DNA from 2 places in the Rhizobium sp. BK112 genome. Region 1 is predicted to be linked to the other one. Evidence: predicted binding sites of a transcription regulator. Region 1 holds the regulator's gene; the other holds the start of a gene.
What was found. Region 1 encodes HrcA, which represses chaperone genes, less so after heat shock. Its sites were predicted from a motif close to GTTAGCACTCNCNNNNNGNGAGTGCTAAC; they were not measured.
Positions count from the first base shown of each region.

Region 2: FHT75_RS30315 (co-chaperone GroES) is a predicted target of HrcA. The motif match lies at 6,452-6,480, and genes of this name have one in related genera.

Region 1 is NZ_JACHYZ010000004.1:237,266-245,553, forward strand. Features, by position in the region: gene FHT75_RS13805 (tRNA (guanine(46)-N(7))-methyltransferase TrmB) at 1-438, shown strand, start outside; gene FHT75_RS13810 (alpha/beta fold hydrolase) at 971-1,789, opposite strand; gene FHT75_RS13815 (LysR family transcriptional regulator) at 2,050-2,973, shown strand; gene FHT75_RS13820 (DUF1150 family protein) at 3,697-3,954, opposite strand; gene FHT75_RS13825 (Hsp20 family protein) at 4,002-4,427, opposite strand; gene FHT75_RS13830 (nucleoside hydrolase) at 4,706-5,650, shown strand; gene grpE (nucleotide exchange factor GrpE) at 5,689-6,321, opposite strand; gene hrcA (heat-inducible transcriptional repressor HrcA) at 6,433-7,521, opposite strand; gene rph (ribonuclease PH) at 7,649-8,288, shown strand, end outside.
Region 2 is NZ_JACHYZ010000015.1:115,538-123,825, reverse strand. Features, by position in the region: gene FHT75_RS30340 (FAD-binding and (Fe-S)-binding domain-containing protein) at 1-2,322, opposite strand, end outside; gene FHT75_RS30335 (SDR family NAD(P)-dependent oxidoreductase) at 2,421-3,170, shown strand; gene FHT75_RS30330 (SDR family oxidoreductase) at 3,163-3,912, shown strand; gene FHT75_RS30325 (hypothetical protein) at 3,893-4,150, opposite strand; gene groL (chaperonin GroEL) at 4,203-5,831, opposite strand; gene FHT75_RS30315 (co-chaperone GroES) at 5,985-6,299, opposite strand; gene FHT75_RS30310 (hypothetical protein) at 6,658-6,948, shown strand; gene FHT75_RS30305 (hypothetical protein) at 7,056-7,262, shown strand; gene FHT75_RS30300 (DUF2934 domain-containing protein) at 7,317-7,640, shown strand; gene FHT75_RS30295 (HD domain-containing protein) at 7,646-8,065, shown strand; gene FHT75_RS30290 (hypothetical protein) at 8,173-8,288, opposite strand, start outside.

The DNA.
Region 1 (8,288 bases):
GAGCCCTTCGTCAATTCCATGCAGAAGCTGCTGTCGCGCATCGGCGAGACCGGCACGTCCAATATCCGCGTTTATAATGACGACGCGACACAGCTGCTCGACTGGCTGCCGGACGCCTCGCTCGATCAGATCGATCTGCTCTATCCCGATCCCTGGCCGAAGCGGAAGCACTGGAAGCGGCGCTTCGTCTCGAAGACCAATCTCGACCGCTTTCATCGCGTGCTGAAGCCCGGCGGCCTGTTCTGCTTCGCCTCCGACATCGACACCTATGTGAACTGGACGCTGCTCAAATGCCGCGACCATGGCGGCTTCGACTGGGTGGCCGAGAATGCAGCGGATTGGCTCACCCCCTATGCGGGCTGGCCGAGCACGCGCTACGAGACCAAGGCCCGGCGCGAGGGCCGCTCTTCGGCCTATCTGACGTTCAGGAAGATCTGAGGCTCAAGGAAAGTCGGCGGACAGACGCAATGTTCGGCGGCGCGAAGGATTGCCCGGGGCTGCTGGAACTTTCTGGTATTCCGTCACGTCACAAGTGGCACCAATGACTGCTGATGGCTCTCAGCTGCCGTTGGCGCTCTCTGCATTCATGACCGCTTTGCGCCTCATTTCAGCCGTTCAGACACTATGGTCAGTGTTCCAAAAGCTGCCATCGAGCTGAGCGCCTATAATGAGCACTTCGGAAGCCGGTGGTACTTCCGACATTAAATCGACGGACATCCCCCCGCTCTTAATTCCCAGATGTCGAAGCCGAGACGCCGAGCCATTTCGGCCGGTGGAGTAATCGGCCACCGCAACGAAAAATTTAAGCGCGACAAGTTGCATCTTTCACTACGCGCCAAGCAAATTGCCACTGTCGGAAGCACCCTCCGGGGACGCTCCACGTACCAGCACCAACAGGTGTCACCCGGCACTGCCGGGTGACAGATCGTCCGGCCGACGTTGGATGAAGGCCGCGGTCCGGTCGATGTCGTCAAGACCTGATGAACGAGAGCAGGTCGGGGTTGAGGACATCTGCATGTGTGGTCAGCATGCCATGGGGGTAGCCCGGGTAGGTCTTCAGCGACCCGTTCTTGAGCAGGTCGACCGCACGCGGCACGGAACTTGCGAAGGGGACGACTTGATCGGCCTCGCCATGCATCACCAGCACCGGCACGGTGATCTTCTTGAGGTCTTCGGTATAATCTTCCAGCCAAGAGTCGACAGTCGCGTAGTGAGCCAGGGCACCACCGGCCATGCCCTGGCGCCACCAGTTCGCAATGATCGCCTCCGAAGGCTCGGCCCCGTCGAGGTTGTAACCGTAGAACGGGTTCTCAGGGACGAACCGGAAGAACTGCGACCGGTTGCCCAGCACGCCCGCTCGGATCGCATCGAACCACTCCGGCGGCTGACCGGACGGGTTTTCCTCGCTCCGGTACATGTTCGGCGTCAGGGAAGCGACCAGTACCGCCTTCGAGACGCGCTCCGGGTGGCGAGCGACATAGCGAGCCACCTCACCGCCACCTGTGGAGTGGCCGATGTGGATCGCGTCGCGCAGGTTGAGGTGCTCGGTCAGGGCCGCGAGGTCGGCAACCCAGTGGTCCATGTCGTTGCCGGTGCCGGGCTGGTCGGATCGGCCGTGGCCGCGCCGGTCGTGGGCGATCACCCGGTAGCCCTGGCGAAGGAAGAAGGTCATCTGGGCGTCCCAATCGTCCGCCGACAGCGGCCAGCCGTGGCTGAAAACGATCGGCTGGCCTGAGCCCCAGTCCTTGTAGAAGATGTTTACGCCGTCCGTGGTAGTGATTGTAGGCATCGAGTCTCTCCCTCTGCGCTGTTAAACATTCCTTTGAAGGTCAAAATAATCAATTAGAGCCATTCATCCACGCGCCACTGCAATAATCAACGCAATATTGCCACGCATGCCTCATCTTTCTTTTCGAAGCGCAGGCGAAATACTCCGGTGAGGCGCGTTCGATTGTATCCCGAAATTGCGACGTTAATTAAATCCCCCTTCTATCGAAGACAAATACCTTGTACGTTCGAGCTATGCCTTAAAGGTATAGCGAGGATCCGATGGAGCTGAGGCATTTGCGCTATTTTGTTGCTGTTGCGGAGGAGGGAAGCTTACTGACCGCAGCAGAGCGGCGGCTTCACACGTCCCAGCCCTCACTCAGCAGGCAAATTCGCGATCTGGAAACCGAAGTCGGTGTAAAGCTGCTGGAACGGCAGTCGCGCGGCGTGACGCTCACCGCCGCCGGTAAAGTGTTTCTTGATCACGCGCGGCTGGCGTTATTGCAAGTCGAGGCGGCTGCGGAAGGGGCCCGGCGGGCAGAACGGCCAGAAAAGCAGTCGTTCACTATCGGTTTTCTCGCAGGGCAAGAGGTCGTGTGGCTACCCCATGCATTGCGCATTATTCGTGAGGAAGCGCCGGAGGTTGAAATCATATTGTCCAGTCAGTCTTCCCCGGACCTTGCTCTGGCACTGATGCGAGGCAAGCTGGACGTCGCGTTCCTTCGCCCCGAGACGCAGAGTGTTGGTGTGTCCTTCAAGTTTTTAGCCAAGGAGCCACTGATCGCCGTACTGCCGGCGGACCATCGCTTGACGTCGCGCAAAAAGATCCGGCCGCAGGACCTTGCCCGCGAAACTTACGTCAGTTCGGCTAGAATTTCTCCCGTATTGCAATCCGTGATCCAAGATTACGCGTCGAACGTTGGGATCACCCTCAAGGCAGAGTACGAAGGCGAAGGCCTGCCGTCAGCAATGTCGCTCGTCGTGTCTACAGGTGGAATAACGCTTATTCCGCTTTATGCGCAAAATATGCTGACGCCAAATGTCGTTGCTAGAGCACTTGAGGGTGTGCCTCCGACAATTGATCTCACCTTAGGATACAACGATTCAAATTCCTCACCTTTGCTCCGCCGATTTTTGTCTCGCTCTGATGAATTAGTCGCCAACGTCCAAAATCAGAGCATCATCCGCTATGCTGAAATTCCATAGCAGAGATCAAGCTCATGCGATTTCTGCTTGTTGGCGTGCTCCCGAATCTTGTTCAGCATTCTCGAATTTCGGGTATCGACCCATCTCGACTTTTCCGATCAAGGAGCGCGAGGCAAAAGTGGACGGCAGGCTTCACCACTATCAGAGGTCGACGCTATTCAAGGGCTGTGACACCGATTCCTCGCAACCAAGCGGCAACGTCCACACCAGCTCTCCTGTGGCTGAATTCGGTTCCTCAGTCGCAATACTAACTCAGATGTCGGGGAAATGCTCTCTAGACCCAAATCCGTCGAAGCTGAAGATCTTACTCGAACAGTTGGTGTTTGGTCGCATAGTTACCGCTTGCTCACCGCTTTTGGCCGCAAAGCGGAAGAAACGCTCATAGTGATCAAGCGTCCGCATCGGTCAGGGATGGCGCTGATCTTTCCTCGCTGGATGTCTGTTATCGCGTGTGAGCGCCAAAAAGCTGCCAGTCGGCTTACGGCCCCAATGCGGTCACTAATCCAACCCGACGCCAATCTCTCCTACTGGCGCACAGTTGCCATAACCCTGTCAGTCTGGTGGGATTTGATACCGAATCCTGGAGCTTCCAACATCATCGCACGGAAAACGTCGAAAGCAGGCTACGCGCATATATCGTGACATCAGCCCCGACCGCAGCAAAATCGGATAAGCGACCGCGCACTGCAAGAGCGGTGAAACGCGACGGACACCATCTGACGGTCAGTGCAGGCTGACCGTCTTCAGTTCGTCCTCGGCAGCCTTGAAAAAGGTGCTGGAGCGGTTGTCCGTCAAGAGGATCGGCGTGCCGTCGGCGCCGAAGAGTGCCCAGAGATCGACGTTCGGATCGATATCCGGCGCCTCGGGAAAGCACTTGGCGACCTCTTCGGTGCGCATTTTTCTGATGTAGGCGACCTCGCCGTTGCCGATGTGGGCAAGCTCGGATTTGGTCAAGTGAGACGTGGCTTCTTTCATCAACATTCCTGTTCCTCCGGAAGAAGGGACCAACGGTTCGACAAACCGTTGTGCTACTGTGAAACCGAAATGTTAATTTTCTTGACCATGCGCGCGGGTTCCGGACGAATTAGATCGACGGAGAGCAGACCGTTCTTCAGGCCGGCGCCGAGCACCTGCATGCCGTCGGCAAGAACGAAGGTGCGCTGGAACTGGCGGGCGGCGATGCCGCGGTAGAGATAGTCCCGTTCGCCCTGTTCCACTTGGCGGCCGCGGATCAGAAGCTGGTTCTCCTCAATGGAGACATCGAGTTCCTCCTCGCTGAAACCGGCGACGGCAAGGGTGATGCGCAGACGTTCCGGGGCGCCGTTGTCGGCGGCGATGCGCTCGATATTGTAGGGCGGATATCCGTCGCTCGCCTTGGAAATGCGCTCCAGCGTCTTTTCCATGGCATCGAAGCCCAGAAGCAGCGGGCTGGCGAAAGGGGTAATGCGGCTCATCTCTTTTCAAGTCCTTGATGCAAGCGACCATCCCGGACCTTAAACGCAGCGTCCGGATGCCGCTAATATGGGGAGAGCAGTCCAGTGCTGCAAGGCACGGTGCGACGTGCCGGCGCCACCTCACAATTTTAAAGCGGTGCCGCCGGCTGCTTGCTTGACAAAGCGGCGGCTGCCTCGCATCAAAACATGCCCGCACGGACTGTGCTGATTTGTGACGGGAAATGAACAAATCGGTGCATGCCGAGGCAAAGCGCACCCGCGAGGATGGAACGATCGGAATGGCAAGCGCAAGAAAGATCATCATCGACACGGATCCCGGCCAGGACGATGCGGCCGCCATCATGCTGGCCTTCGGCAGTCCCGAGGAGCTGGAGGTGCTGGGGATCACGACGGTCGCCGGCAACGTGCCGCTTTCCTTCACCAGCCGCAATGCGCGCATCGTCTGCGAGCTCTGCGGCCGGCGGGAGACAAAGGTTTTCGCCGGCGCCGACGCGCCGATCGCCCGCAATCTGGTGACGGCCGAACATGTGCACGGCAAGACCGGCCTCGACGGGCCCGACCTCAGCGAGCCGACGATGGCGCTGCAGCCCGACCATTCGGTCGATTTCATCATCGAGACGCTGCGCCGCGAGCCGACAGGCACGGTGACGCTCTGCACGCTCGGGCCGCTCACCAATATCGGCCTGGCCTTCCAGAAGGCGCCCGACATCGTTCCCCGCATCCGCGAACTGGTGATGATGGGCGGCGGCTTCTTCGAGGGCGGCAACATCACGCCGGCCGCCGAATTCAACATCTATGTCGATCCCGAGGCCGCCGATATCGTCTTTCGCTCAGGCGTGCCGATCGTGATGATGCCGCTTGACGTCACTCACCAATTGCTGACCCGCAAGGACCGGGTGAAGCGCATGGCCGAAATCGGCACGGCGCCTGTTAAGGCCATGGTCGAGATGCTGGAATTCTTCGAGCGGTTCGATATCGAGAAATACGGCTCCGACGGCGGGCCGCTGCACGACCCGACCGTGATCGCCTATCTGCTGAAGCCGGAGCTCTTCAGGGGTCGGGACTGCAATGTCGAGATCGAGGTCCGGTCCGAACTCACCGTCGGCATGACCGTCGTCGACTGGTGGCATGTGACCGAGCGCAAGCGCAATGCCAAGGTCATGCGCCATGTCGATGCGGACGGCTTCTTCGATCTGCTGATCGAACGTTTCGCCCGCATCTGAAGCTTTGGTTTCCCTTCCTGAGCGGAAGGGAAACGTCCTTAAGCGTCCTTCTCGTCGAAGACGGAATTGGTTTCGGCTTCGGCCGGCTTGGGGCCGCCCTTGGCGACGCCGACCATGGCCGGGCGCAGCACGCGTTCGCCGATGGTGAAGCCTGCCTGCACGACCTGGACGACCGTATTGTTCGGCACGTCGGGGTTGGGCACCTCGAACATCGCCTGATGGAAATTCGGATCGAACTTCTGGCCGACCGGCTCCAGCTTGCGAACGCCGTGGCGCTCAAGAGCCGACAGCATGGCGCGCTCGGTCATCTCGACACCTTCGATCAGGGTGCTGAGGCCGGCATCGGCCGCGGCCTTGGTCTCCGGAGAGATGGCATCAAGCGCGCGGCGCAGATTGTCCGAGACGGCGAGCATGTCGCGCGCAAAACCCGCGACGGAATAGGACTTGGCGTCCTTCACTTCGCGCTCGGTGCGCCGGCGCAGATTGTCCATCTCGGCGGCAAGGCGCAGATAGCGGTCGCGCAGCTCACCGTTTTCGGCTTTCAGAAGCTCGAGCGGGTCCGGCTGGGCAGCCTCTTCCTGCGCAATATCGTTCTCGACGTAGGCGGCAGCGTCGGCTGCGGCATCGGCCGCAGTTGCGTCAGGTCCGTTTTTCGTCGTGTCATCGGTCATGACGGTCTCCGGTTGGTGTCTTCAGATGCGCCCGATATCGAGGTTTGACCGAAAAAAATCAAGTCTGCGTGACAAAGAAGCGAAAATTCCGCACGTTCGCCAGTTGCGGCGTCAAAGCTGATTGCGCGAAAGGCGGGAGACGAGCTGGGCGGTGTAATCCACCATCGGCACGATGCGGGAATAATTGAGCCGCGTCGGGCCGATGACGCCGACGGCACCGACGATGCGATCGTCATCGTCACGATAGGGCGCGACGATCAGCGACGAGCCGGACAGCGAGAAGAGCTTGTTTTCCGAACCGATGAAGATGCGCACGCCGGAACCGGTTTCGGCGAGATTGAGAATCTCGATCAGGCTGTCCTTCTTCTCGAGATCGTCGAACAGCAAGCGCAGCCGGTCGAGATCCTCGGCGCCGGCCAGCCCCTCGAGCAAGTTGGCGCGGCCGCGGATGATCAGTTGCGCGGGCTTGCCCTCGTCCGGGCTGCCGGCCCAGACAGCGATGCCGCGCTCGACGAGATCGCGCGACAGGGCATCGAGCTCGTGGCGGACGTCATCCTTCAGCCGGCTCAACTGCTTGCGGAGTTCCGGCAGCGTCTGGCCGGACATATGGGCATTGAGAAAATTCGCCGCCTCGGTCAGTTGCGAGGAGGTGACGCCCGCCGGCAGCTCGATGATGCGGTTTTCCACCTGATCGTGATCGCCGACGAGCACGGCCAGCGCCTTGGTCGGTTCGAGCCGGATGAACTCGACATGTTTCAGCACCGGATCGCTTTTCGAGGTGATGACGAGGCCGGCGCCGCGCGAAATGCCGGACAGCATGCGGCTTGCCTCGTTCATCATCGATTCCACCGGATTGCCGCCGCTTTCGGCCCGCACCTGCCGGTCGATGTTGGCGCGCTCCTCGGCAGAGAGGTCGCCGACCTGCATGAAGGCATCGACGAAGAAACGCAGGCCGATCTGGGTCGGCAGCCGTCCGGCGCTGACGTGCGGCGAATAGATCAGGCCGAGTTCTTCGAGATCGCTCATGACGTTGCGCACCGAGGCCGGCGACAGCGACATCGGCAGAAGACGGGACAGGTTGCGCGAACCGAGCGGCTCGCCACTTTCCAGATAGCCTTCGACGATGCGCCGAAAAATTTCCCTGGAGCGCTCGTCCAGTGCGGCAACAGCATCCGAAACCGACGTCGACCTGATGCCCATGAAGCTTAAGAACCCGCGCTGATGATACTTCCCGAAAAGTAAGTCAAACTCGCACCCGTGGCAAAAGGGAATTTGCAAATAGGCGCCGCCAATCGTAGAAGCGGTCAACAAACCCCAGGAGATAAGAATGCGGCCTTCAGGCAGAAAAATCGACCAGATGCGCAAGGTCTCGTTCGAGCGCAATTTTTCCAAGCATGCGGAAGGCTCCTGCCTGGTCAAGTTCGGCGATACGCATGTGCTCTGCACGGCCAGCCTTGAAGAAAAGACGCCGCCCTGGCTGCGCAATACCGGCAAGGGCTGGGTCACCGCCGAATACGGCATGCTGCCGCGGGCGACCGGCGAACGGATGAAGCGCGAGGCCGCCGCCGGCAAGCAGGGCGGCCGCACCCAGGAAATTCAGCGGCTGATCGGCCGGTCGTTGCGCGCCGTCGTCGACCTGCAGGCGCTCGGCGAACGGCAGATCACGCTCGACTGCGACGTCATCCAGGCCGATGGCGGCACGCGGACCGCCTCGATCACCGGCGGCTGGATTGCGCTTTACGATTGCCTGAAATGGATGGAAAGCCGCAACATGATCAAGGTTGACCGGGTCCTGAAGGATCATGTCGCCGCCATCTCCTGCGGTATCTTCGCCAGCCAGCCGGTGATCGATCTCGATTACCTCGAGGATTCCTCGGCCGAGACCGATGCGAACTTCGTCATGACCGGCACCGGCGGGATCGTCGAGATCCAGGGCACGGCCGAGGGCACGCCGTTCAGCGAGGGCG
Region 2 (8,288 bases), on a different contig from region 1:
GCGCGGCGACAAGGCCTCGATCCGCGACGGGGTCGCAAGCGGTACCCCAAGGCGGGCGGCCTCTTTCGCCAGAGAGATCCGCGGCAGGCGGGGCAGGGACGTCAGTCCGGCGACGCGCATCATCATCCTGCCGGCGCGCGTGCTGACGATAAGGTTATAGGCAGGTCGTATCCGCTGAACCAGGGGCAGGGTGGTCTCGATGGCGGCGACGAGCGGATCCTTCAGCGGACGGAGGTAACGTCCGTAATAAAGTTCGAGGAATTTGGAACGGAAGGCCGGGACGCTGACTTTCACCGGACATTGCCCCGCGCAGGCTTTGCACGCCAGACAGGTGTCCATCGCAGCGCGGACCTCATGGGAAAAGTCGTCACGATTTTGGGGGTTCAGCGAGTTGAAGGCGCGCCGCGCCAGGTTCGCCAGCGGACCGCTCCGCCGCAAGCGTTTTGCCTCCTCGCGAGCATCGATGCCCTTCTCGGCAAGCAGCTTCAGCCATTCCCGCATCAAAGCCGCGCGGCCCTTGGGCGAAAAGCGCCGATCGCGTGTCGCCTTGTAGGAGGGGCACATGGGGCTGGTTTCATCGAAGTCGAAACAGGCGCCGTTGCCGTTGCAATAGGCGGCGTTGTCGAAGGCCGAGCGGATCTCGTTGCCGATGATGCGGTCGGTCTCTCCTCGCAGCGGCACGTCGTCGATCTTCAGCAGCGCCTGGCCGGCAGGGGCTGCAATCTTGCCTGGATTGAGGCGGTTTTCCGGATCGAAAGCCCGTTTGATCTCCTGCAGGCTGGGATAGAGATCGCCGAAAAATTCCGGCACATATTCGGAACGCACGCCTTTGCCGTGCTCTCCCCAGAGCACGCCGCCATATTTGCGCGTCAGCGCCACGACGGCGTCGCTGATCTCCCGAACCAGCCGGACATGGTCGTCGCGGGTAAGGTCGAGTGCCGGCCGCACATGCAAGACGCCGGCATCGACATGGCCGAACATGCCGTAGGAAAGGCCCGCGCCATCGAGAAGCGCGCGGAATTCGCGGATATAGGGCGCGAGGTTTTCCGGCGGCACGGCCGTATCCTCGACGAATGCAACCGGTCTGACTGGCCCTTCCACGTTTCCAAGCAGGCCGACCGCCCGCTTGCGCATCGACCAGATCGCCTCGACATCGGCATGACCTCGGGCGATCGTGTAACCGGCATGGCGTGCATTTGCGCCGGTGGCAAGCGCTGCAGTCACCTCGGCGAGTTTGCGTTCGAGTTCGGCTTCATCGTCGGCCAGCACTTCGGCGATATTGATGCCGTTGGTCGCTCCGCCCGCGTCGTCCGGAAAAAAGCGGGCAATGCCGGTCCAGACGATGTCGCCTCTGGCGAGGCCGAGAACCTTTTCGTCGACCGTTTCCACCGAGGCGACGTTCAGCGCCACGAGGCTGCGGGCATCCTCCAAGGCGGTGTTGAAGTCGCCGTAGCGGATGTTGATCAGGGCCGCATGGGCGGGGATCGGCAGAAGGTTGAGTTCGGCTTCGGCGATCATCGCCAGCGTTCCCTCCGAGCCGCAGAGGATGGCATTGAGGTCGAAGCGCCCGTCGCTTCGGAAGATGTGAGCGAGGTCGTAGCCGGTCATGTAGCGGTTGAGTTTCGGAAAGATCTCGGCGATCCGGTCGCGCTTTTCCCGCGCGATCCGCTCGACTGTCCTGTGGATCTCGCCGACACGGTCCTGGCGCGCGACGATCTCCGTGAACGCCTCCGGATCGAGCGGGCGCGACCACCAGTCGGAGCCATCTACAAGCACGATGCGCAATCCCAGTACATGGTTGCTGGTCTTGCCGTAGAGGCATGACCCCTGGCCGCAGGCATCCGTGGAAACCATGCCGCCGATGGTGGCGCGATTGGAGGTGGAGAGTTCAGGCGCAAAAAACAGGCCGTAAGGCTTTAAAGCCTGGTTCAGTTGATCCTTGACCACGCCCGCCTGGACGCGGGCAATTCTCCTGACCGGGTCGATTTCGAGAATGGAATTCATGTGTCGCGAGCAGTCGACGACGATGCCCGATGTGAGAGATTGGCCGTTCGTGCCGGTTCCGCCGCCGCGCGGCGCGACGGTGATCCCGCGAAAAGCCGGCTCCGACAAGACGGCCGCCGTGATCTGCAGGTCTTCGACGCCTCGGGGGAAAAGGATGCCGGTCGGCTCGATCTGATAGATGGAGTTGTCGGTCGAAAAAACAGTCCGGCTCGCCGCGCCGGTTTCGATGTCGCCATCGAACCCCGCCTCGATGAGCCGCTGGAAGAATCCTGCAGGAGGAAGGGGGATTGAACCATGCGGCCGGAGGCGTGGAATCATTGCGAAACCTTCAGAATGCACTTGAGCTTTGTCAAGCTTGGCATATAAGTGATAACATACAATGGCAGCTGCGCAACGCAAAACACTGAGGTGGAACTTTGAAGAACCAGACCGCAATCATCGTCGGCGGCGCTTCCGGACTCGGCTTGACGACGGCCAAGCTGATGATCTCGCATGGGGCGACCAGGATCGGGCTCATCGATCGCAATGAGCAGCTGCTTGCCTCTTCGGCCGAGGCGCTTCGTGCTCTCGGCGCCGAGGTTGCGACGGCCGCTGCCGACATTTCCCGGGCGGAAACGGCTCATCGTGGGTTCAACGAGATCGCCGGCAAGCTCGGCCGGATCCATGTGCTCGTCAACAGCGCCGCCATCTATCCGAGACGTCCTATCCTCGAGATCACCGACGAGGAATGGGACCTCGAAAATGCGATCAACGTGAAGGGTACCTATCATATGATGGTGGCTGCCGTTCTTCATATGCGCCAGCACGTGAACGCGCCCGAGGTTACGGGGCGGATCGTCAATGTGACCTCGGTCGATGCTTTCAAGGCTCATCCCCAGAATGCGCATTATGCCGCAACCAAGGCGGCTGTCGTCAGTCTGACGAAATCCTTTGCCCAGGAATGCGCCAAGGACCAGATCCTTGTCAATTCCGTAGCGCCCGCCGGTTTCGCGACGGATCGCGCCAAGGAGCTCGGATTCCTGCCGGAGCTGGCCAAAGCCAGCGCCCTTGGCCGCGCGGCCGAGCCGGTCGAAATGGCGGAATGGATCGTCATGATGGCATCGAGCCGCAACACCTATGCAACAGGCGAAAACGTCGTCGTCAGCGGAGGCTACATCTATGTCTGAGCCGCTGCCCTATCGGGTCGCCGTGGTCACCGGTGCGACGAGCGGCATCGGTCGCGCCACCGTCGACAAGCTGTGTAAGATGGGGCTGACGGTCTATGCCGTTGGCCGAAGCGCCGAGGCTCTTGAAGAACTCGCTGGGGAAAGCGGGGCGAAGCCGATCCGGGCCGATGTGCGCGATACCGCCGAAATCGTCAAGCAGCTTCACGGAACTGAGGTCGATATCCTGATCAACAATGCCGGCATTCTCTCGACTCGGGCGACATTCAGCGAGATCGAACCGTCCGAAATCGATGCCATGATCGACATCAATCTCAAGGCGCCGATGCAGCTGACCCGTGCATTCCTGCCTGCCATGGTTGAGCGAAAGCGCGGCCACCTGATCTATATCGGCTCGAGCGGCGGCCAGGCGCCGTATCCGAATATGGCGGCCTACGGCCCGTCGAAGGCCGGGCTCAGCCTGTTTTGCGACAATTTGCGCTGCGACCTGCTCGGGACCTCCGTTCGGGTGACCGAGGTGGTGCCGGGCCGCGTCCAGACGGAACTTTATCGAACCGCAATGGCGGGCAATCAGGCGCGGACGCTGCTCTATGACGGCTACCGTCCGATACAGCCTTCACACATCGCCTCGATCATCTCGAGCGCCATCGAGCTTCCCGTCTTCGTCGACGTGTCGCGGATCGAAGTCTTCCCGACGGACCAGGCGACCGGCGGCGGCACCATGGTCAAATTTCCCGGGCCGTAGGCGGGCGCTCGCTTGTTTCGAAGAGACCGCGGGCCGCCTCGACCATCGATTGCAGCTGATTGGGGTCGCGTACGCCCTGTCGGTAGATCTCGATGATGATGCTCGCCATTCGTTCGGCTTCATCGCTGTCTCTTGCTATTGCGTAATCGGCGCGCAGCTTGTCGAAGACGTGCTGGCAGGTTTCAAGATCGCGGGAGTCCAGCGGTACCTGCGATCGGTTTTTGATCGTTTGAACCATCTCTATTCCCTCCGAAAGGCCCGCCAGCGAGGCCGGCGGGCCGGCAGATGTGTTAGAAATCCATGCCCGGGCCGGCGGGCAATGGCGGCGGCGCGTCCTTCTTGGGTTTCTCGGCGATCATGGCTTCGGTCGTGACGAGAAGACCGGCGATGGAGGACGCGTCCTGCAGCGCGGTGCGAACAACCTTGGCCGGATCGATGACGCCCTGCGCATAAAGGTCGCCATATTCGCCGGTCTGAGCGTTCCAGCCGTAGGCGAAGTCACTTTTCTCGCGCAGCTTGCCGACGATGACCGAGCCTTCCGCTCCGGCATTTTCGGCGATCTGCCGCGCCGGCGTCTCGAGCGCGCGGCGAACGATGTCGACACCGACACGCTGGTCGCTATTGGCGGTCTTGAGGTTGTCGAGCGCCTTGACGGAGCGCAGCAGCGCCACACCGCCGCCCGGCAGAATGCCTTCCTCGACCGCCGCCCGGGTTGCATGAAGCGCGTCGTCGACGCGGTCCTTCTTTTCCTTCACTTCGACTTCCGTCGAGCCGCCGACGCGGATGACGGCAACGCCGCCGGCGAGCTTGGCAAGACGCTCCTGCAGCTTCTCGCGGTCGTAATCGGAGGTGGTTTCTTCGATCTGGGCCTTGATCTGGGCAACACGGCCTTCGATGTCGGACTTGGCGCCCGCGCCGTCGACGATCGTGGTGTTCTCCTTTTCGATCGACACCTTCTTGGCACGGCCGAGCATGTCGAGCGTTACGGATTCGAGCTTGATGCCGAGGTCTTCGGAGATGACGGTGCCGGCGGTGAGGATGGCGATGTCTTCGAGCATGGCCTTGCGGCGGTCGCCGAAGCCAGGCGCCTTGACGGCAGCGATCTTCAGGCCGCCACGCAGCTTGTTGACGACGAGGGTTGCAAGAGCTTCGCCTTCGACGTCTTCAGCGATGATGAGGAGCGGCTTGCCGGTCTGGACGACGGCTTCGAGAACCGGCAGCATCGACTGCAGGTTCGACAGCTTCTTCTCGTGGATGAGGATATATGGGTCTTCGAACTCGGCCCGCATCTTGTCGGCATTGGTCACGAAGTAGGGGCTGAGGTAGCCGCGGTCGAACTGCATGCCTTCGACGACTTCGAGTTCGGTTTCGGCGGTCTTGGCTTCTTCAACGGTGATGACGCCATCATTGCCGACCTTTTCCATGGCTTCCGCCAAAAAACGGCCGATTTCGGCATCGCCATTGGCGGAGATCGTGCCGACCTGGGCGATTTCGGCATTGTTGGAGATCTTGCGGGCGTTGGCCTTCAGTTCCGCAACGATGGCGCCGACGGCGAGATCGATGCCGCGCTTCAGGTCCATCGGGTTCATGCCTGACGTGACGGCCTTGGCGCCCTCTTTGACGATCGCCTGGGCAAGCACCGTTGCGGTCGTGGTGCCGTCGCCGGCGATGTCGCTGGTCTTCGAGGCGACTTCACGGACCATCTGGGCGCCCATATTCTCGAACTTGTCTTCGAGTTCGACTTCCTTGGCGACGGAGACGCCGTCCTTGGTGATGCGCGGCGCGCCGAAGGACTTGTCGATCACGACGTTGCGGCCCTTCGGGCCGAGCGTCACCTTCACGGCGTTGGCCAGGATGTCGACGCCGCGCAGCATCTTCTCCCGGGCTTCGGTGCTGAATTTGACTTCTTTAGCGGCCATGTCCTCACTCCTTCATAGGCAGCCAGAGCAATTCCGGGAAAGGTGCGAAGCGGTTTTCCGTTCGGAATTGCGTCAGAAATAAAATATTGGAGCTGTTCTGCTTTTCTACGACAAGCTGAAGCGCTCCAGCGTTGACGAATGTTCGCAGGGACCTCAGGCGGCCTGCTGCTGTTCGCCCTGGGTTTCGATGACGCCCATCACGTCGCTTTCCTTCATGATCAGCAGGTCTTCGCCATCGATCTTGATCTCGGTACCGGACCATTTGCCGAACAGGATGCGATCGCCGGGCTTGACGTCGAGCGCCTGGATCTGGCCGGCATCGTTGCGTGCACCAGGGCCGACGGCGATGACCTCACCTTCCTGCGGCTTTTCCTTGGCAGTGTCGGGAATGATGATGCCGCCCTTGGTCTTGTCCTCTGACGTGACCCGGCGGACGAGAATGCGATCATGAAGCGGTCGGAACGACATGTCTTCCTCCATCGACAAACAGTGATGATGTTGCTCCCCCCGGGCCGGACCGGATGACCAATCCGGGGCGGGTGCAAGGTTCCGCACGAGCGCGCCTTGCGCGACTGATCTGGTTCGACGGCACTGCAATTTCAAGAGGGAATGAGAGAAAAATTAGCACTCTCCACCGGCGAGTGCTAACGTATTGCAGGGAACAGAAAATCGGCTCCCGCGTTCGGACTACAAGGTGGATGACACTGTGTCGAATGCGCGTTCAAGCCGCATCGAGGCTTGAATCCGGAATTTGACATTCCCAACTGTCTCATGATCGAGGCTTGACGAGCTCGATCACCGTCCCACGTCTTTTGGAGTGAGTGACATGGAAGAAAAGACCAATATAATCAGAGACCTCAGCATTGAGGAACGTGAGGAAATCTTCGTCGATATCGCTCGCACGCTGGAGGATACGGCGCGTGAGGCTCTTGTCGAAGGCAACATGCAGTTTGCGGCACTGTCCAACAACATGGCTGAAGCGATCCGCGTCAACGCCGACGAACTGGCCCGTGACGATCCCGACAATGCCGAGCTCGTGTTGCTGCAGGCGACGGCGATGATTTCGCAGTTCGAGGCCGTGCACCCCTATCGAATGGTGAGTATGGCCGTTCATTGATTGCCGCCGGCGCGTGCGGCTCGATCGCGCGCTCAAATCAATCGCCACCCACGCGGAACTCTCACTGCTTGCGAAGGTTATTGGATCACAACATCGAAGGGTGATCCATGATGACCGTCAAATCCACCGTGCCGCCCGAGAGCGGGACCGACGACGCGCGTTCCGCCGACACCGAACGGACCGAAGCCGATCGCAAGAGGGCATTGGAAACTGCCCGGGAGGCCGAACGCTTCTGGAAGGAACGGGTGGAGACGCTTTCAAAGGACGAGCACAAACGGGTGGAGGATTTTCTTCCAACCATCAACACGCCGTGAAAGTGGCTGGGCCTGTTCTTCGGACGGCTTATTTAAATGCGCTTGGAGGAGATCATGGCGATAGACAAGCACGAGCAGATACGTCGCCGTGCCTACGAAATCTGGGAGGCCGAAGGCCGCCCGGACGGCGCCGACCAGCGTCACTGGCTGCAAGCCTGTGATGAACTTGCGGGCGAGGATGAGCATGAAACACTGCAGAACCTGCTCGATGAAGACGACAGGGATGATGCAGCACTGCTCCAAGGCGCCGGCGAGAGCGGCGATTTCGATCGGCGACAAACGCCTGTCCAGGCCGCGGCGGTTCCCGTCCCTGACATCGAGATGACGACGGGCGAGAAGCCTTCCCGACAGAAGATCGGGAAGACCGAGGGCCCGTGATCGCCATGCAGCATCTCGACCATGCCATCCAAGTGGCTCTTACAGCCCATGAAGGTCAGGCAGACAAGACCGGCCGGCCGTTCTTCGAACATTGCCAGCGGGTCGCACTTCTCGTTTCCGGCGATGAGCGGCGGACGATCGCCTACCTTCATGACGTGGTCGAGAAAGGAAGCGGCTGGACGCTCGACAGGCTGAGGGAAGATGGCTTTGCGCCAGCGATCATCTCCGCCGTGGACGCTCTGACACGGCGGCCGGACGAGCCGGACGACGACTTCGTCAGACGCGCGGCATCCAACCCGCTGGCCTTGCCGGTCAAGCAGGCCGATCTCGAAGACAATCTCCGGCAGGCCGAACAGACCGGCAAGAACACCGAAAAGTACCAGCGCGGCCTGGATCTCCTGCGCGACATCAAGAGCCGACAATAGGAGCTCGGACAAATTTGCGCAGTTCGCCTGGCCGCCAAGATCGATAATGGGCCGATGGCGACCGTAACCTGACTTCCGCTGGTGCAGCGAAGGTTTTGTGCCTCATTTCATGTTTTGTTGGTAAACCACACTGTCGGGACGCCGAGCACGCCTCCCGTGCGCATCGCCGTCTTCAGTTCGTCCAGCTTGCTGAACGCCTGAGCCGCTTCAAACGTCGCAAACT